2 linked regions of the Zymomonas mobilis subsp. pomaceae ATCC 29192 genome follow. The protein of the gene in region 2 interacts with the protein of the main gene of each other region in a pairwise test. Links are inferred from orthologs where the notes say so. Each region holds a gene or a part of one and is shown on either strand. Other genes may lie near its edges. The genes, in order: ftsZ and rlmN.

Region 1 (8,869 bases), 210 kb from region 2 along the record:
TCTTAAAGAAGCGGGTTATCATGTTACCTCGCTTGATATGGATCGCGATGTTGCTTTCCGATTAAAAGAAATTAATCCTGATGTTGTATTTAATGCCTTGCATGGCACACCGGGTGAAGATGGCAGCATTCAAGGCATGATGGATTTGATGGGGATCTGTTATACCCATTCCGGTATGGCGACCTCGGCTATTGCTATTGATAAAGTCCTTACTAAAAAAATATTAACCCCTGAAAATATCCCAATGCCTGAGGGGGTAATCGTCTCAAGCGATAGCCTTTATCAAAGAGACCCGTTGCCCCGTCCTTATGTATTAAAACCGGTCAATGAAGGCTCATCTGTTGGTGTCGCTATTATTGATAAAAATTTTAATGACGGTCAGCCTATTCGGGAAGATCAAATCGGGCCATGGCAAAAATTTGAACATCTTTTAGCCGAATCTTTTATCAAGGGAAAAGAATTAACGGTCGCTGTCATGGGCGATAAAGCTTTAGGGGTTACTGAATTACGACCTAGTCATGGTTTTTATGACTATGAAGCGAAATATACGGATGGCCTGACAACCCATATATGCCCTGCTGATATTCCGCTTGATATAGCAGAAAAAGCGATGACACTTGCTTGTAAAGCCCATCAAATTTTGGGTTGCAAGGGGCCTTCTCGTTCTGATTTTCGTTGGGACGATGAGGCCGGCTTAGAAGGCTTGTTTTTATTGGAAGTTAATACACAACCCGGTATGACACCTTTAAGTCTGGTGCCTGAGCAGGCAAAACAGCTTGGAATTAGCTATCAGACACTTTGCTGCATGATTATTGAAGAAGCGCTTATACTTTCTTCCGATAATTGCTTCAATGAAGCGGAAATGGCAGGCCAAAGTGGCTAAGGCGGCGCGTAAATCAAAAGCACCCCCCGCCAGACGGCCTGCGCGCCATCAATCCCGTCAGTCTGGTTCGGCTAATCGCCGTCCTAAGCGCCCTACCAAAGAGATATCCCTATCTGCATTACCTTCTTGGTTAGGTTTCCTTTATCATCCGGCTTTGAAACAGGCATTACGCTATCTTTTAGTTATTCTTATAATTTCGGCTTTATGTGTTGGATTATGGATAGCACATTGGCCGCAGATGCTGGCAACAAAAAGCGGAGAATATTTGGGGCGCAAAGGATTCTCGGTTCAACATGTTGAAATTGTTGGTCTCCATCATATGGATCGACAAGCTATCTATGAAATAGCCTCTACTCAGCAGAGTCTGGCTATGCCGTTAGTTGACCTGAATATTATTCGTGATCGTCTGTTACGCTTTGGCTGGATTGAAGATGCAAGGGTATCCCGCCGTTGGCCTGATACGTTGGTTGTTGATATTATCGAGCGTAAACCAGCCGCTGTTTGGCAATATCATGGGGCCTTAAAACTGGTCGATAACAGCGGCATCCTTATTGCTGATGTTGATCCTCACGCAGTGCCTGAACTGCCTTTGGTTATCGGGGCAGGGGCTAATCTTCATCTGGAAGATTTAACACGACTTTTAGAAAATTCTCCCGATTTGAAATCAAGGGTAGATGCGGCCAGTTGGATAGGCAATCGACGTTGGGATCTGCATTTCGCCTCTGGTGAAACCCTTGCACTTCCAGAAGGCAGTGAGGCTGAGGTTGCTTTGACGCGTTTTTCGCATGCTAATCGTGAACATCACCTACTAGAACGAGGTTATGTCCGGTTCGACATGCGGATTCCTACGGCACCGATTACAGCCAGAATTGCGCATGATATGCCGACTAAACCCGTTAAATCTGCTAAACCTGCTCCGCCACCAGTCGGCGATAGAATATGAAGGATCGACATCGCACCATGACCCCTGTCAAAGACGGTAATCTCATTACTGCGCTTGATATCGGCTCTTCCAAGATTTCAGCGCTGATTGTCGAAAAACATGCCGATAATGTTTTACAGGTGTTGGGAAGTGGTCAGCGAGAAAGTCTGGGGGTGCGTCGGGGCTACCTGTTCGACATGGAAAAAACCGAAAAAGCTGTCCGTGAAGCGGTCGAACAAGCTGAACGTATCGCTGGTATTAATATAGAATCTGTCTGGGTATCTTTTTCAGCGGGGGGGCTTCTTTCAGATTTAACCTCTATTGAAGTGGCACTTAATGGTCAGCGTATTGAAGAAATTCATATGGAGACGTTACTGGCAACAGGGCGGGATTCAATTGAGCCAAACGGGCATATGGTGCTTCACGCCCAACCGGCACTTTATACTTTAGATGGGTTAAAAGGCGTCAAAAGCCCGATCGGTCTTTATGCTGATCGTTTGGGGGTAGATATTCACGTTATTGCTGCCGAACCTTCACCGGTTAGAAATCTTGAACTAGCCGTGCGTTCATCCCATCTTGAAGTTCAAGCGATTGTTGCTGCGCCAATTGCCGCAGGTATGTCTTGTCTGTTTGAAGAAGAACGCGAGTTGGGTGTGGCTTTGGTTGAATTGGGGGCTGGGGTTACGAATGTTTCCCTTTTTGCAGGGGGATTACTGGTCGGGCTGGCGTCTCTTCCCATGGGGGCTTCTGATATTACAGATGATATTGCTGCGGCCTTTGGCACCAGACGTTCCGATGCAGAACGATTGAAGTGTTTTTATGGTTCTGCACAAAGTTCACCGCGCGATAATCATGAGATGATAGATGTTGCTCCTATTGCCAATGTCGAAGATGTAATTGATCCACAACGGATTAGTCGGGCGCAATTAATCGGGGTAATCCGAAAACGGTTGGATCACTGGATGGGGCATATTGCAGAAGCGCTTAAATCCTTAGGCTATAATGGCCCTGTTGGTCGTCAGGTCGTTTTAACAGGAGGTGGGGCAGAGCTGAAGGGAATTGCGGATTATGCTCAGGGTGTTTTAGGCCGATCAGTTAGAATCGGTCGGCCTCACGGGCTTATTGGTTTACCAGATGCCCATAGTGGTCCCGCTTTTGCAACACTCACCGGTCTAATTTTACATGCGGCTTCGGAACCTTTTGACTTAAGGCCACTTTCTTATAGTAATATGTCAGGTGGGAAATCTTCTTTTGTCGGTTCTTTTAAACGTCTTTTTCAGATGTTTCGGCGCGAATATTGAAAATATATTAAAAATTAAAGTTTTGGCTCATATTTTCTCGTGCTTTTAATGGTATCTTCAGGCAAGATAAGATTTAGTCATCAGGGTATATGATGAAATAGGTTATTTGATTAGAGCCGGTAATCTTCTTTACAACAAATCGATAACAAAATCGTAATTTGCAAAAATCCGATTTTATAACATTGTAGCCTAGGGTAAGCCTGACAGAAATGTATTTGGGACGGAGAGCGTAAATGACCATCGAATTCATGCGGTCCAGTGATAGCGGCGAAGTAAGTGAACTGCCCCGGATTAGCGTGATTGGCGTCGGTGGCGGCGGCGGAAATGCTGTTGCTAATATGATTGCATCCGATGTACAGGGTGTAGACTTTATTGTAGCTAATACGGATGCACAGGCCTTAAATATCTCTCCGGCCGCGCAACGTATTCAGCTTGGCCCAACGACAACGCAAGGTTTGGGGGCAGGGTCACGTCCCGAAGTAGGGAAAGCTGCTGCTGAAGAAACTATCGAGCAGATTCAAGAAGCGTTAGAAGGGGCTAGAATGTGCTTTATTGCTGCCGGTATGGGCGGCGGTACGGGCACGGGGGCTGCGCCTGTCATCGCAAAAGTAGCACGTGATCGTGGTATTCTGACGGTTGGGGTTGTTACTAAGCCATTTAACTTTGAGGGGAAACGGCGCGCGCGGGCGGCTGAAACGGGTATTGAAGAATTACAAAAACATGTTGATACCCTGATCGTTATTCCGAACCAGAATCTGTTCTTGATTGCGAACCCAAATACAACCTTCAAACAAGCCTTTGAAATGGCGGATGAAGTATTACAACAGGGTGTTCGGGGTATTACAGATTTGATGGTTCGTCCTGGTCTTATCAATCTCGATTTTGCTGATATCCGTTCTGTAATGAGTGAAATGGGTAAAGCGATGATGGGAACCGGAGAAGCCTCGGGTGATAACCGTGCCATTGAAGCAGCAGAAAAAGCCATTGCCAATCCGTTGCTTGATGGCGTTTCCATGAATGGTGCACGCGGTGTTATCGTGTCGATTATCGGTGGCGATGATATGACGCTTATGGAAATGGATGAAGCCGCTAATCATATTCGTGAATTGGTCGATGAAGATGCCAATATCATCTTCGGATCAGCTTTTAACGAAGATTTGGATGGACGCATCCGTGTGTCCGTTGTGGCAACAGGGATTGATTCCAATCAAAAGGAATCAGTGGAAGAGAATAAAGAGTATACAAACCTGAATACACCGCTTTCAGGTCATAATACGGCATCCTCTGCACCTTTATCTAACGCGCAGCAATCTGTTGCGTCCCAGCATTCTTCTCCCAGAATGGCAGCGCCGCAATCCCATCCTGTTGAAGAGGAACTCTTGCTGGGGAAAGAGACTTTAACACCTTCCGTTAAAAACGAAATGCCCTCTTCTGTTGCTTCACCAAAGCAGACTGAAGAATCCCAGCCTTCAGGTTGGTCAAATGAACCCAATCGTCCAGCGCCTCGCTTGGTACGGGAAGGCAGCACTTTATTTGAACGGATGTCCAATATTGCCCGGGGGACGGATCGCAAAGATAATGCAACAGAAACGCGTGGACGTGTTGATATTCCACAGTTTCTTAACCGTCAGGGTAACTAACTGAAGACTATATTTTAAGTTAATTTTTCAGGCTGTTTTTGTTACCTTATATCTAAGGATAACAAAAACAGCCATTTTATTACTTCAAAGCTGGGATTAGAGTATAAACCGATAAGATCTTTAATAAAAAAGGCATTTTATCGGATATCAGCTATTCTTTGTCGCTTTATGCTTGCGTTCGGTAAAACAGTTGGCTTTCTAGCCTTCATGGCTATTGATACGAAAAAATTTACACATGATACTTTTTCCTGTTCAATTATAAAAACGGGATTTCGGTTTCATCCGTTTTCAGGGATCACAGAAAAAATAGCATCCCTTAAGATGCGATATATTTTCAAAGCGGTCATTGCCAGCTTATTAGTTTCAACCTCTATTGCCCCTTGTACTGCCCTACATGCCCAAACTGCTGAAAATCAAACAGATAAACCCGATCTTACTGTTTATTTGCGCCGACTGGCAGCGCAACCCCATGACATAAATGCCTTGATCGGAGCGGGCCTCGCTTCTTATCGAGCAGGGGATATGCATGCGGCTCTTGGCTTTTTAACCCGTGCAGAAAATATGGCACCCCATGATGGTAAAGTAAAAGCGGCTTTGGGATCTATTTTTATTCAGCAAGAAAAACCTCAACAAGCCCTTAAATATTTTCATGAAGCGATTTCAAACGGAATACCGCCCGCAACATTAGCCAGCGACACAGGGCTTGCTTATGATCTGATGGGGAATAATGGAAAGGCTACATCGGCTTATGAAATGGCTTTGACGAGCCATCCCGATGATGAAACAGAAAGACGTTTTGCTTTATCTCAAGCCATAGCGGGCCATACTAATAATGCCCTTACGCTTATAGACCGCCAACTTCGGCAACAAAATCGCGCCGCATGGCGTACGCGGGCTTTAATTCTTGCCTTAAATGGCGATGTCACAGGGGCAACAGGTATTATTAGATCGACGATGCCAGCCGGTTCGGCTGAGGCCATGCTTCCTTTTCTCAATCGATTGCCTAGTCTGTCGCTGCAGGAAAAGGCCGCTGCGGTTCATTTTGGCGATATGAAAACAAAGGATGGTAAATCTTCACAACCTCTTTGGACAGGGAATGACAGTGAAGGCCCCGATACACAGGAAGCTGTTTTGGATCTTAATTTCGATACTATGAGTAATGAAAAATCTTATCGACCAGCAGAAGTTCAGAACCCCTCAACAGAAGTCGGGGAAGATCCTATTAGCCCTCTAACGGTTAAGGATGATGATGAACTTAATACGCCAAAGGCAATCTCTAAAAACGTTCGTAAACTTCCTTCAAAATCGGGGGATAATTTCTCAACAATTGGAAAAGCTCCGCTATCCTCCACGATAGAAAAATCATCCCTCCCAAAGACACAGAAAGAAGATAAAGACACTCTGTCGGTAAAGACAGCCGAAAATGTGGCTATAAAAGATAAAAATAATAAGGTTAGAACTGAGGCAGAAATGCGCGCTTATTGTAAAACAACCCTTGAGGTACCTAAGAATAGCAAGGGCAAAAAGACAAGACAGGCGACAGCTCAGTCTTTAAAAATACTCAATAAGCAGCAGATGCTGAAAATAGATCAATGTCTTGCAACCCAGAAAAGAAATGCCTCAAAGGCAAATAAGATAGATAACAAAGTCGTATCAGAAAAAAGCATTCCAGAAACAAAAACACTGTCCTCAAAGCTTGTTACTGATAGCAAAATAAAAGGGTTATCAAAACCTGATCTTCAAGAGAAAATCGCTGCGGATAGAATAGCAGCTGAGAAAAGTAACGAAAAGAATAGCCCTACCAATACATCTATTCGTTATTGGGTGCAGGTCGCTAGTGGTGAGAATAAAGCCAACCTTCTTGCTGTATGGCAAAAATTATTAACGCGCTATCCTTTATTGAAAACAACGCAACCTTGGACAACACCTTGGCATGCCTCTAACCGTCTCTTGGCAGGACCTTTTTCTTCTGAAGAAAAAGCGCAAGACTTTGTCAATAAATTGAGAAAAAGCGGCTTCTCAACGATTCAGTTTACCTCTCGAAAAGGCATCGTTGTCGAAAGATTAGCCGCCAAATGAAAATTCGTTATCTTCTAACATGTCTGGCAGTGGGTCTATTGACGGGTCTTGGTGGCATGGTTTTATCCTGTTTACTCCATGCCATTCAGCATATGGCTTACGGATACAGTCTATCCCATGTCATCAGTGAAGAAAGTTTTTTGCAAGGCAGTCTTGCTGCTTCTCCCAAAAGACGCTTAATCGTGTTGATTAGTTGCGGCGCTATTGCGGGCATTGGTTGGGGCGCTTTGCGGCATTTTGGTCGTCCCCTTGTCCCTATTCCCAAAGCTGTTGCGGCTGACAAACCTATTATGCCGGTTCTGAAAACGGTTCTACATGTACTACTCCAGATCATTACCGTAGCTTTAGGCTCACCTCTTGGACGAGAGGTAGCCCCTCGCGAACTGGGTAGTCTGATTGGAGAAAGACTGGCTTTTTGGGGAAAATTGTCGGAAGAGCAACGCCGCATTGTTGTCGCTTGTGGGGCAGGCGCGGGTTTAGCGTCAGTCTATAATGTCCCGCTTAGTGGTGCCTTATTCGCCTTGGAAGCGTTACTTATGACTTGGTCACGACCCATCATAATCGTGGCCTTATTAACCTCTGCTCTGGCTGCGCGTATTGCGTGGATAGCTCTGGGTAACAGTATTGTTTATCATGTTCCGCCTTGGCCAATTGATAATGCGTTACTATTTCTTGCTTTCGTCATGGGGCCTGTTTTCGGTCTGATCGCCAACAATTTTAGTTTTTGGGCACAAAAAATAAGCGCTTCTAAATTGAAAGATAACCGTTGGTTGGCATTGGTCGCTATCGGGGCGTTTTCGATCATTGGCCTGATTTCGATGTATTATCCTGAGGTGTTGGGCAATGGCAAAGGCCCCGTTAGTTTAGCATTTAACGATAGTTTGACAGCAAGCACAGCAGGGCAGCTCTTTATTTTAAAAATAGTCGCCCTTTTTCTTGCCTTATGGGCTGGGGCTTATGGTGGTCTTTTAACACCTGGTATTAGTCTTGGGGCTTTATTCGCCGTTGTCATAGGCCACGTCTGGAATCTTTGGCTTCCTCCCATTTCTATAGGCGCTTTTGCTATTATTGGCGGCGCTGCCTTTTTAGCAAGTTCCATGAAAATGCCTATAACAGCTATGATGTTGGTATTGGAATTTGCACGTCCCAGTCATGATTTTTTAATACCTATGCTCCTTAGCGTCGCCGGCTCTGTTGCCGTTAGCTATAGCTTGGATAAAAGAAGGCATATACGACAGACTGCCAATGTTATCAGCCGTCTTGGCTGATCCTTGTCTCGACATATAAACGGGCTTAGGTCATGATACTTTGATGAGCGCTTTTATAGAGCTTGCCCCTTATGCAGCCCACCCTGATTTGACACGGGGGAGACTTCATAATGAAGGGCAGGGCGAGACCCGAGGTCCCAGAAATGCTTTCCAGCGTGATCGGGATCGCATCATCCATTCTATGGCATTTCGTCGGTTGCGTCATAAGACACAGGTATTTATTGCCCCAGAAAGCGACCATTTTCGGGTGCGTCTGACACATAGTTTAGAAGTTGCCCAAATTGGACGTACTATAGCGCGGGTGTTAGGTCTGAATGAAGATCTGACAGAAGCGCTTTGTCTGGCGCATGATATTGGTCATCCTCCTTTTGGGCATGTCGGAGAATTTGCCCTGAAGCGCGCTTTGGAAAAAGTAGGCGGATTCGATCATAATGCGCATAGTTTACGTATTCTGACACATCTGGAATCCCCTTATCCGCGCTGGCGCGGGCTTAATCTTACTTGGGATATGCAAGAGGGATTAGCCAAACATAACGGGCCTGTAAAACATCCCGGTTGGGCTTTGGCTGAAATAAATCAGGCTTTTCCTCTCGATTTAGAAAGTTGGCCTTCTTTAGAAGCACAAGTTGCGGCTCATTCTGATGATATAGCTTATGATAATCACGATTTAGACGACGGGCTACGGGCGGGATTAATTGATTTTGAAGAGGTTATCGAACAACCTTTGATTGCACCTGCATGGCAAGCGGTTAGAAATCGTTATCCTGATTTACCTG
Region 2 (11,928 bases):
GGAACTAGGTTTAAAAGTCTCAACTTCTAACCTCTGTTCAGAAATAACCCTTCCCACAGGAATGGATCATCTGGGCAATCAGCGAACAGCGGTATGCTGCCTTTCCTCTCTTAATCTGATTACTTGGGATCAATGGCATGATGATAAACGCTTCATTGAAGATGTGATGCGTTTTCTCGATAACGTCTTGCAAAGTTATATTGATAATGCCACGGATGAAATGGCTCAAGCGCGTTATTCTGCGATGCGGGAACGATCCGTCGGGCTTGGCATAATGGGGTTTCATAGCTTTTTACAGGCACGGGGAATTCCGTTCGAAGGCGCTTTAGCCAAAAGTTGGAATCTCAAAATTTTCCGTCATATCAATGCTAAGGCCAATGAAGCCTCTATGCTTTTGGCCAAAGAGCGGGGCCCCTGCCCTGATGCTGCGGATACGGGCGTTATGGAGCGTTTTTCTTGCAAAATGGCCATTGCACCTACGGCCTCTATCAGCATTATTGCAGGCGGGGCTTCTGCCTGCATTGAGCCTATCCCAGCCAATATTTATACGCATAAAACATTATCTGGCAGCTTCGTTGTCAAGAATCCTTATTTACAAAGACTTTTGCAAAAAAAATCAAAAGATTCCGAAGCTATATGGAATTCCATTTTAGAAATGAATGGCTCTGTTCAGCATCTGGAATGCTTGAGTTCTGAAGAAAAAGATATTTTCAAAACCAGTTTTGAAATTGATCAGCGTTGGTTAATAGAAATGGCTGCTGATCGCGCATCCTATATTGATCAAGCGCAATCTTTGAATTTGTTTATTCCAGCAGATGTCGAAAAATGGGATCTCTTGATGCTGCATTTCCGTGCATGGGAATTAGGTGTAAAATCACTTTATTATCTGCGCTCAAAATCTATTCAACGTGCGGGATTTGCAGGAGGTGTTGAAGCGGACAACACATCGCAAATGCGTCAAATTGAGGTGGAAATGCGCAATTATGATGAATGTTTAGCCTGTCAGTAAGTAAAAATAGACTAAATATTTATCCTCGGAGAATTGATAGTCATATTTAATATTCCATATTTAGTTGAATGATTGGCGACGCTAAGGGAGGTCATAGTGACCGTCATTGCGGTTTACAGTTCCAAAGGCGGTGTTGGGAAGACCACCTTGGCGATCAGTTTGGCTGGCTTATCGGCCAGCCAATCTTGCCGCCGGACTTTATTATGGGATCTTGATCCTCAAGGGGCTGCCTCTTTCCTGTTAGGCGGTGAAAAGGCTGAATATCAGCATGGTTTTCATAATATCGAAACTATTTTCACTCAAAAACTAGATCCTAAAAATTTTATTATTCCAACCGAGCTTCCTGAACTGGATCTTTTACCTGCCGATATTTCTTTGCGGCATCTAGATGCCATTTTATTAAAATTGGATAAACGAAAACGGCTAAAAAAAATTCTACATTTTCTAGCAAAAGATTATGATCGAATTATAATGGATTGTCCCCCTATGGTAGGGGCCTTAAGCGATCAGCTGGCTGAAGCGGTATCGTTAATTGTTGTTCCGGTGCCCCCTGATCCCCTCGCTTATCGAAGTTACCAAGAAATAGTCAGCTATTTTAGTGAAAAATCACAAATGACTTTTGCCTTAATGCCTGTGTTTAATATGGTGGATAAAAGGCGGATTACCCACAAACAGGCCATGGAACGAGAAAAAGATTGGCCGGTCATCCCAAGAACTTGTCTTTTTGAAAAAATGGCGCAACATCGTCGCCCAATCACCACTTATGCGCCGCGCAGTTCGGCATCATTAGGACTAGCAGACTTATGGCTTACGGTTGAACGTCGCCTTATGACCTTGAAATTATAATTTCAGCTAATCTTTTCTGATAGGATGGTATTCGCTTTATAAAGAAGGTTTAGAATTTTCTTTTATTAGGTGAGTCTGTTCTTTCCGGCGACGCAGATTGCGACGCAACGCAGCCCCTAATTGTTGTTGCTTATTATCTTTCTGATTCTTGGCCATTTTTTTAAAAATATCCGCTTTTTTTTAAAATTAAGGTCTAGCAACCTTGACTAATAGAAATAGTTTCGCCATAGGAGCGCCTCACCATGAAAAAAGGTGACAGTGCTGCCGTAGCTCAGTGGTAGAGCGCATCCTTGGTAAGGCTGAGGTCGTGAGTTCAATCCTCACCGGCAGCACCATTTCTTTAATGTTTCCTTAAATCTAAATCCCTCACCCTAACCTCTATTACGAGAATCCTGTTCTCTCTCGTTTGTATATCTGATCAAGATATAAAAAACCCGCTTACAAGCTTTCTTGTCCGCGGGTCTTTTTATTTAAGATTTAAAGTTTTTCTTGATTCCGACGACCCAGAAGTCGCAGCCGTAAAGCATTCAGTTTAATAAAGCCTGCGGCATCCTGCTGATCATAGGCCCCCGCATCATCTTCAAAAGTAACGACCTTTTCAGAATAAAGCGTATTGGGTGATTTACGGCCAATAACGTTGACGCTTCCTTTATACAGCTTCAGACGTACTGTGCCGCTTACTCTTGCCTGACTATGATCGATGGCAGCCTGTAACATCTCCCGTTCAGGAGAGAACCAGAAGCCATTATAAATTAGTTCAGCATAACGCGGCATTAACTCATCTTTGAGGTGCATTGCGCCGCCATCAAGGGTAATTTGCTCAATACCACGATGGGCTTGTATAAGGATAGTCCCGCCTGGGGTTTCGTACATCCCACGAGATTTCATGCCGATGTAACGATTTTCGACCAGATCCAAACGACCAATGCCATGCTTACGCCCTAAGTCGTTAAGCTTTGTTAGAATTTCGGCTGGCGTTAAGGCTTCACCATTGATCGCTACTGCATCCCCACGTTCAAAATCAACTGTAATGATTTCTGGCGTATTCGGCGCATCTTCAGGGTTAACCGTGCGAGAATAGACGTAATCTGGTACTTCTTCCCATGGATCTTCCAGAATTTTACCTTCTGAAGATGTGTGGAGCAAATTAGAGTCAACCGAGAAAGGCGATTCACCACGTTTATCTTTGGGCACCGCGATCTGACGCGATTCAGCGTAGGCAATCAATTTGCTGCGGCTATTAAGATCCCATTCCCGCCATGGGGCAATAACTTTAATATCCGGGGCTAAGGCATAATATCCCAGTTCAAAGCGTATCTGATCATTACCTTTGCCGGTTGCCCCATGCGCTACTGCATCGGCACCGACCTGACGTGCAATTTCGATTTGACGCTTGGCAATAAGGGGGCGTGCGATAGATGTGCCCAGAAGATACTGCCCTTCATAAAGCGCATTGGCTCGCATCATTGGGAAGACAAAATCACGGACGAATTCTTCCCGAAGATCATCCATAAAGATATGTTCGGGCTTAATGCCCATCATCTCGGCCTTTTTACGAGCCGGTTCAAGCTCCTCTCCTTGACCGAGATCTGCCGTGAAGGTGACAACTTCGCAGCCATATTGTTCTTGCAGCCATTTCAAAATAACACTGGTATCAAGGCCGCCTGAATAAGCCAGCACGACACGTTTGACTTTTTCGGTCATGAAAGTCTCCGAAATGAATTTTATAAATGCGGCAATGTCTTTACCGTATAGCCGCCGATTGCCATGCTTATCATGGTGATTCAAGCATCATCCTGTTTTAAACGCATTCTATAGCGGCTTCCTTATTAAAGGAGGATAGATTATTATAAGCATTATCAGGTAATATTCATAAAATGCCTGATAGCGTTTCATCTTCGAAGTATAGGAAAATACCCTAGGAATTATATTTTATTATAAAGTTCTACCTCTTCTTTTTGAAACAAGGTCAAAAATGATGAAAAAGAAAACATTTCTTTTGAATGGTCTGTCAGCCGTATCGGGTCTGCTTTTAGCAGCATCCCCTCTCTCTCAGGCTTTTGCACAAGATATGGTTCCGCCCCACTTTCTGCCGATTACACGGGGAGAAATGCAGGCGCGCATAAGACAAGACTTTGATAAGTTTGATCTTAATCATGATGGTACCGTGACTACGGCTGAATTTCAAACCGCTTTGGCCAATGAAAAAAGCCAATGTCAGGCGATGATGGCCCAGTTTCAAAAAGAAAATCCTGACGCTCCGAAGGACCCAGATGACAGTTCAGCTGGAAAGAAAGGCCGTGGGCGGCGCGGTGGCCATCGGATGTGTGATATGGAAAAAGGGCCCATGTCTCATTGGTTTGATCGCATGGATACCAACCATGATGGTCAGGTTACCTATAATGAAGCCAGTAGTCAGGCTTTAGGGGCCTATGATGCCGTTGATACTAATCATGATGGTATCATTACCCCCGATGAACGTAAGGCGGCTTTTGAAAAATGGAAAGCAGAACATCCTTTCCGTGGTCCCGATAGCAAAAGCACGACCAGCACCAGTAAAACACGGTAATTCTTTTAAAAATTATCCCTGCTCTTTGGGCAGGGATAATTTTAAATAGACCATTTTGGATATGGGTTAATTTTAGTATTCACTAGCCTTTAATACAGCCTCATTTTCAAACATATAATCACGCGTTAAAGGTAGGCTATCCCGTTTTTTAATATATTGAATTTGATAATTACACATTTGGCCAAAACGGAACGCAGCAGAAGCCCCTGCCAGATAAAAAGTCCACATACGATAAAAACGGGCATCGTAAAGTTTAATAATATCAGCCTTGGCCGCCATCACCCGTTTATACCAATGATTAATCGTATACATATAATGTAGCCGAAGGGTTTCTACGTCTGAAACAATTAAACCGCTATGCTCACTTGCACCAATAACTTCTGATAAAGCAGGACAATATCCACCAGGAAAAATATATTTGTTTGTCCATGGATCTGTCGTGCCGGGTAGCCCAAGACGACCAATAGTGTGAAGCAACATCACCCCGTCATCGGCCAAAAGATCACGGCAATGATTAAAAAAGCTTTTATAATAAGGGGGGCCTACATGTTCAAACATCCCTACCGAAACAATACGGTCAAAACGTCCTTCTACCTGTCGATAATCAATAAGTTTGAATTTTACCCGATCTGAAACCCCCGCTTCTTCTGCACGTTTTTTTGCAACTTTTAATTGCTCCTCCGAAAGCGTTATCCCCAAGACATCGACATCCGCCACGCGATTTAAATAAAGCGCCATGCCACCCCATCCGCATCCAATATCTAAAATTTTTTGGCCGGATTTAAGCGCTAATTTAGAGGCAATATGAATTTTCTTGTCAAGCTGCGCTTGATCAAGAGAATTATGTGTATCCGTGAAGTAACCGCAACTATATTGACGGTCCTGATCCAAAAAGAGATGATATAGTTTATCACTTAGATCATAGTGATGGGCAACATTTTGTTTTGAGCGAGCCTTCCAGTTAAGGCGCTGAAATTTGTTCGCCATGCTTTGAATCGTGCGGGGGATTACCCCGCCTTCCAGCATACTGGCCCGATCACTGACAGTATTGGCAAGAATAAGATCAATGAGTCCTAGGATATCCTCATCATCTACTGTCATGCGACCATCCATATAGGCCTCACCTGAACCCATATAAGGATGAATAGCCACAAAATCGGGCGCTTCGGGATCATGAAAACGTACCGTAATCGGCGTGTTTTTAGAGACGGTCCCATAGGTATGACGTTGACCATTTGATTCAATAATGATCAGTTGGCCTTGGCGGATTAATTTCTTCAAAAATCTATCGAGTAGCCACATGCTAAAACTTTACAGGCTTTTAAGTGATAGACAAGAGCAGAAATTATACCATTTTACTATGAATTAGAAGGATCCTGCACATAGGATCGGGGTTGTCTTTCCGCGGCTGATTTTAATTGTCCGCAAGCGGCCATAATATCTTGCCCCCGTGTGCGTCTCACTGGTGCCGAGATGCCCGCCTCGAAAATAATATCTGAAAAACGGGCTATCCGTTCTGCTGGGGAGCATTCATAGGGCGATTCCGGCCATGCGTTAAAAGGAATAAGGTTAACTTTGGCCGGTAAACGATAGTAGCGTAGTAACCGAACCAACTCATGCGCATCTTCTTCGCTGTCATTTTTATCTTTTAACATGACATACTCAAAGGTGATGCGCCGTGCATTATTGACCCCGGGATAAGCCGCACAAGCCGCCAATAATTCTTCAATGCCGTATTTTTTATTGATAGGTACAATTTCGTCACGCACTGTTTTCGTAACCGCATGGAGCGAAACCGCTAGATTAACACCCATTTCTTCACCGGCACGCGCCATAAGGGGAACAACACCTGCCGTCGAAAGCGTAATACGGCGGCGGGATAAAGCGATACCATCGCCATCCATGACGAGCTTTAACGCGTCTCGGACATTATCAAAATTATAGAGGGGCTCTCCCATCCCCATCATAACGACATTCGTCAGCAAACGCCCTTCCGGCTTTGAAGGCCATTCCCCTAAGCTATCTCGCGCCAGCATAATTTGACCCACTATTTCACCGACGCTTAAATTGCGTACTAATTTCATAGTGCCCGTATTACAAAAACGGCAATTGAGCGTGCAGCCAATCTGACTTGAGACGCACAGCGTGCCACGATCGGCATCTGGAATAAAAACCATCTCATAGTCATGCCCGTCATCGGTTTTTAATAGCCATTTTCGGGTCCCATCGACCGATATTTGAGCCGTCACGACCTCAGGACGAGAAATAACAAAACGTTCTGCTAGCCATGGACGCATGGTTTTAGCAATATCCGTCATAACCTCAAATTCGACGGCACCACGGTTATACATCCAATGCCAAAGTTGTTTTGTGCGTAATTTCGCCTGTTTCTCTTCAAGTCCGGCTTCTTTTAAAGCCTGTCGGATTTGATCCCGTGATAAACCCAAAAGATCAATGCGGCCATCCTGACGTGTTGGCAAAATGCGAGGTGCTACTTGTACTTCAGCCTGACCGCTGATCAGACTACCGGAAAGAGAAGAAGTTAAGGTCATAGGATATAAAAACTCAAAAATAAGCTTAATTTCTGCCTGCATAAGAGGACAAAGCGGAGAAATATAATTTTTTAGAAAAGGATAAGGCTGCTCATTATCTAGAATAGCATAAAAATAGATATTTTGAAAATGTTGTTGCCGCTCTATAGCGTATAAAGCGGCTTAATAAAGATTCATTTTATCTGAAAACCCAATCAATAAAATCAATGTATATCGCGACGATTGAGCCACGGGGCTATAAGCAGGCAAGCGATAATAAACGAACCCAAGGTTAGCCCTAAAAATTCACACTGAGAAAAGTGAATAGTTAATTTTGAAGTCACTATATCAAGCTTATTATTAATAAAGCGTAAGCCGTAATCCCACGGATAATAAAGCCATCCTTGTTCCGAAAAACCTATATTCACAGGCCCAGCTGCAAAGCTGAGAAGGGTTCCAAGCGTTAGCGGCAAGGTCGTATTAGAGGTAAACCAGCTTATGCTATGTTGAATAAACAGAACAGGCAAAAAAACGAGAGACAAGCCAGCGACCAGCATAATGAAATTGTTTTCTGGCATGAATCCGATCGGATCGCTCTTTATACTGACCAATAGACCCGCGCTATATACCAATATAAGGATCAGATTAGCTGAGGCTAAAAGTGCCCACTCAACGAACAGCTTGGCAAAATATAAATGGCATGGTCGTATGGGCAAAGTTAACATTAAACGCCAAGTCTGGTTCTGGTGATCATTGCCATTAATGCGCGTCGCAATAATAGCGATATAGAGCGGAAAAACAAAACTACTCCAAAGATATAAGGCGCTTTGCCATATTATCTGCCATGAAGCTCTATCCAGAGGGTGCCCTATGGTAAAAGCAGCAAGCGTAACGACTATAGCAGGGGCTATTAAAAACAATACTAAGCTGCGCGTGCGACTGATTTTTGTAAATTCCGCTATAATCAGCCTGATCATTAAAGATAAGGAATGCTTTAACCTTTGCAAAACCATAGCGCTTTTTATACCCCGCCTCTGGAAAGTTGTATTTGTTGAGAGAACCATTGTTCCAGCTTGGGTTGCTGTAGCGTGGATTGATAAAAATCAATATTGGCTTCAACCAACAGCCGGTAAATCGGCGGCGTATCTTGACGATAAATCCCTTCGATCAAGAGTTTATTTTCGTTATGCTGAAATACTTTATAGCCGTGATTTGTCAGTAAAGTGAGCGCTGCTTCGTTATCCGCAACCTCCAGTAACAGACCACAGCGATGGGTGGCCCGAATGCTTTCTAGCGTTCCTTGAAATAGGATTTCTCCCTGACTGAGTAGAGCAAGATGTGTGGCTGTTTTTTCAACTTCTTCCAACTGGTGGCTGGAAAAGAAAACCGTGCACCCTGTCCTTTCGGGCAAACTTACTAATAACTCTCGAATTTCTTTAATGCCTTCAGGATCAAGACCATTTGTCGGTTCATCAAGAATGAGTAATTTAGGATTACCTAATAAAGCATGGGCTAAAGCTAACCGTTGTTTCATCCCCAAGGAATAATGACTGATTTTCAAATTGCGCTCACAATGGAGAGAAACCATTTCGATAACGCGGTCTATTTCCTGATAGGGAAGCTTTTTTAGTAAACAGCCTATTTTTAAAAAATTAAAGGCGGTCATATGACCATAAAGGCTCGGTGAATCGACCAAACATCCCATATTTTGCAAAGCCGCTATGGGATTTTTTTGCATATCATGACCCAGTACAACCACTTTGCCGGATGTGGCATGGCAAAGACCTGTAATAAGTCGAATAGTGGTTGATTTGCCCTGTCCATTATTACCAAGGAAGGCGAAAAGACTGTTTTTAGGAACCGTAAGGTTAATATCCTTCAAAACAGTATGGGCACCAAAATTTTTTGAAACATTATGTAAGCGAATAGCTGTAGTCAAAGCATTCCCCCTCGCCCTACTTTATAACGCAAAAATGCTTTCGACCGGAATAAAACCCCTATATTTGGAATAGATTAAATAAAATCTACTATACAAGCGGGCGTTCTTGATAGGGTTGTAGCGTATAATCAGTGATACCAAAAGCCGCGAGATCCGCTTTCATTTCCAAGAGCGCCGCTTCATCCAATAAAGGCGGATAGACCGTTGTACGAATTTGGTGGCTAACGCCACTCTCAAGGAGATGCTGCAAACTTTTTTTTACGTTTTCAGCGCTATTCGGGATGCGCGTAATTTTATCATAGAGGGAAAAAGGCCCTTTGATGTCAAAACCGATCCAATCCACCAAGGGTAATAGCGGGATCAGACGTTCTGGTTTGACACCGGCGGTGTGCAAGCCGATTTTAAAACCTAAATCGCGTACCCCTCGCATGGCATCAGGTAAGGCCGATTGCAAAGTGGGTTCACCACCAGAGAAGACAACACCGTCCAAAAGCCGACCACGCTGTTTTAAAAAAGCGACCAGGTCATCCCATGGAATTTGTGTTTCAGCTTTTCCTGTCGCAGGACGTAGCGATTGATTATGGCAATAAGGACAATCCCAGCTACATCCTTGACAGAAAAAAGTGGCGACAAGTTCACCTGGCCAGTCGCAACTGGACATGCTTGCTATGCCGCCCACTCTTAAATCAGTTGCAGCCACAGCTACCTTCTTCAAAATAACGGCGCTGCCCAAATTCGCCCTGCTTACCAATATTGAATGAGGATACCGGACGATGATAGCCCATAACGCGCGTCCAGATTTCACAAGGCTGACGTTCTTCGTCTTTCAGCTCGATTTTTGTGTAATCTTGGGTCGTAATTTTTAATTCAGTCATGATTTTTCCTCTCTTGGAATAGTTAAATTTTCTAGGCTGCTTTATTATTACATTTCGCCGCAAGCAGTTCCGCATCGCATTTAGGACAGAACTTATGCTCGCCCTCTAAATAGCCGTGTTTTGGACAGATCGAGAAAGTGGGCGTAATGGTAATGTAGGGCAGCCGGAAATTTTCAAGCGCCCGACGCACCAATTTCTTGCAGGCTTCTGCATTAGAAATGCGTGATCCCATATAGAGATGCAACACAGTGCCGCCGGTATATTTGCTTTGTAAAATTTCTTGGCGTTCTAGGGCTTCAAAGGGATCATCTGTAAAATCAACCGGAAGTTGACTGGAATTGGTATAATAAGGATTCGTTTCACTCCCGGCCTGAAGCATGTCGGGGAAGCGTTTCTTATCCTCACGAGCAAAGCGATAGGTTGCTCCTTCAGCCGGTGTCGCCTCTAAGTTATAAAGATGACCGGTTTCTTCTTGAAATTCGACAATCCGTGACCGGATATGATCCAGAAAACGTACCGCAAAAGTTGCCCCCCATTCGGTCGTCAGATCTTCTGCACCCGAAGTAAAGTTACGGATCATTTCGTTGACACCGTTAATGCCAAGCGTTGAAAAATGATTGCGTAAAGTGCCGAGATAACGCTTCGTGTAAGGAAATAAGCCGTTATCGATATGTTTTTGGATAACTTTGCGCTTAATTTCGAGGCTGGTGCGACCGATATTCAGCATCGCGTCCAAGCGTTGAAAAAGGCTAGCTTCATCGCCACGATGCATACGCCCAAGACGAGCACAGTTGATCGTAACAACCCCTAATGAGCCTGTTTGTTCGGCGCTTCCAAAAAGACCGTTTCCGCGCTTTAATAGCTCGGTAAGGTCTAGTTGCAAACGACAGCACATCGAGCGCACCATATGCGGCTTTAAGTCAGAGTTTAGAAAATTCTGGAAATAAGGGAGGCCATATTTCGCCGTCATTTCAAACAGACGGTTGGCATTCTCACTTTCCCAGGGGAAATCAGGCGTAATATTATATGTCGGGATCGGAAAAGTGAAGACACGCCCTTTAGCGTCTCCTTCCGTCATGACTTCCATGTAAGCGCGGTTGATAAGATCCATTTCTGGTTGAAGATCGCCATAGGTAAAGGGCATATCTTCACCACCGATTACCGGCACCTGATCTTTTAAATCATCAGGGCATGTCCAATCAAAGGTCAGATTGGTAAAAGGCGTCTGCGTTCCCCAGCGTGATGGCACATTCAGATTATAGATCAATTCCTGAATATATTGCCGTATCTGCTTATATTCCAAGCCATCCTTACGGATAAAAGGTGCCATATAGGTATCGAAGGAACTGAACGCCTGCGCGCCCGCCCATTCATTCTGTAAAGTACCCAGAAAATTGACGATCTGCCCAATAGCGCTCGACATATGTTTGGGGGCACCAGCTTCGACTTTACCGGGAACACCATTCAAACCTTCAGTAAGTAAGGTTCTAAGAGACCAGCCGGCACAATAGCCGGAAAGCATATCTAAATCATGGATATGCAAATCACCTGCACGATGCGCTTCCCCAACCTCGGGAGGATAAATATGGGATAGCCAGTAATTGGCAACGACCTTACCGGAAACATTCAGGATGAGACCACCCAAAGAATAGCCTTGGTTGGCATTGGCATTCACCCGCCAATCGGCCTGTTCCAGATATTCATTGATCGAGGATTCAACCTTGACGATGGTTTCCTGATCTTTCCGAGATTTTGAACGTTGTTCCCGATAGACAATATAAGCACGCGCTGTTGCAAAATAGTCAGCCGAGACCAAAACCTGTTCAACAATATCCTGAATCTGCTCAATTTCAGGCGCATGATCCGAAAAGCGATGCGCGATAACTTTTTGTGCCTGTGCAGAAAGTCTCGCCGCTTCAGATGCCTTAAATTCTCCTGTAGCTGCACCTGCTTTTTCGATAGCAAGACGAATTTTACCGCTATCGAATAGCACCTTATCGCCATTACGCTTAAGAGCGAAAGCAGGAAAAGCTGGCGCAGCACGGGCCATTGATGGTGTCCTTTTTTTATTAAAATCGCGTTCAATTCTAAGATAAACAGCCCACAAATAGAGGCGCAAATTCTTTAAAAAAGCCCCTAAAAGTGTAAAGAAAACCTTT

Evidence for each region.
Region 1: the proteins of rlmN (region 2) and ftsZ interact in binary tests that used the Escherichia coli proteins (3 or more experiments, as listed by UniProt). The link is inferred for Zymomonas mobilis subsp. pomaceae ATCC 29192 from one-to-one orthologs.

The regions. Positions count from the first base shown.
Region 1 is NC_015709.1:490,392-499,260, reverse strand. Bases 2,640-5,542 are described here. They hold ftsZ (cell division protein FtsZ), read left to right. Parts: upstream 2,640-3,339; coding sequence 3,340-4,746; downstream 4,747-5,542. Other genes in these bases: ZYMOP_RS02185 (SPOR domain-containing protein), read left to right, coding at 5,068-5,542; ftsA (cell division protein FtsA), read left to right, coding at 2,640-3,106. Also shown: ZYMOP_RS02205 (D-alanine--D-alanine ligase), read left to right, coding at 1-883; ZYMOP_RS02200 (cell division protein FtsQ/DivIB), read left to right, coding at 852-1,826; more of ftsA, read left to right, coding at 1,823-2,639; more of ZYMOP_RS02185, read left to right, coding at 5,543-6,825; ZYMOP_RS02180 (chloride channel protein), read left to right, coding at 6,822-8,093; ZYMOP_RS02175 (deoxyguanosinetriphosphate triphosphohydrolase), read left to right, coding at 8,137-8,869. UniProt on the Escherichia coli protein: Essential cell division protein that forms a contractile ring structure (Z ring) at the future cell division site. The regulation of the ring assembly controls the timing and the location of cell division.
Region 2 is NC_015709.1:280,234-292,161, forward strand. What follows is about bases 4,880-7,847. They hold rlmN (dual-specificity RNA methyltransferase RlmN), read right to left. Parts: upstream 6,977-7,847; coding sequence 5,783-6,976; downstream 4,880-5,782. Other genes in these bases: ZYMOP_RS01270 (SAM-dependent methyltransferase), read right to left, coding at 4,880-5,726; ZYMOP_RS01280 (ABC transporter permease), read right to left, coding at 7,180-7,847. In the rest of the region: ZYMOP_RS01245 (ribonucleoside-diphosphate reductase subunit alpha), read left to right, coding at 1-1,009; ZYMOP_RS01250 (ParA family protein), read left to right, coding at 1,106-1,855; ZYMOP_RS01260 (argininosuccinate synthase), read right to left, coding at 2,333-3,559; ZYMOP_RS01265 (EF-hand domain-containing protein), read left to right, coding at 3,834-4,424; more of ZYMOP_RS01270, read right to left, coding at 4,497-4,879; more of ZYMOP_RS01280, read right to left, coding at 7,848-7,932; ZYMOP_RS01285 (ABC transporter ATP-binding protein), read right to left, coding at 7,977-8,894; ZYMOP_RS01290 (anaerobic ribonucleoside-triphosphate reductase activating protein), read right to left, coding at 8,983-9,594; nrdD (anaerobic ribonucleoside-triphosphate reductase), read right to left, coding at 9,581-9,769; ZYMOP_RS01300 (ribonucleoside triphosphate reductase), read right to left, coding at 9,801-11,819.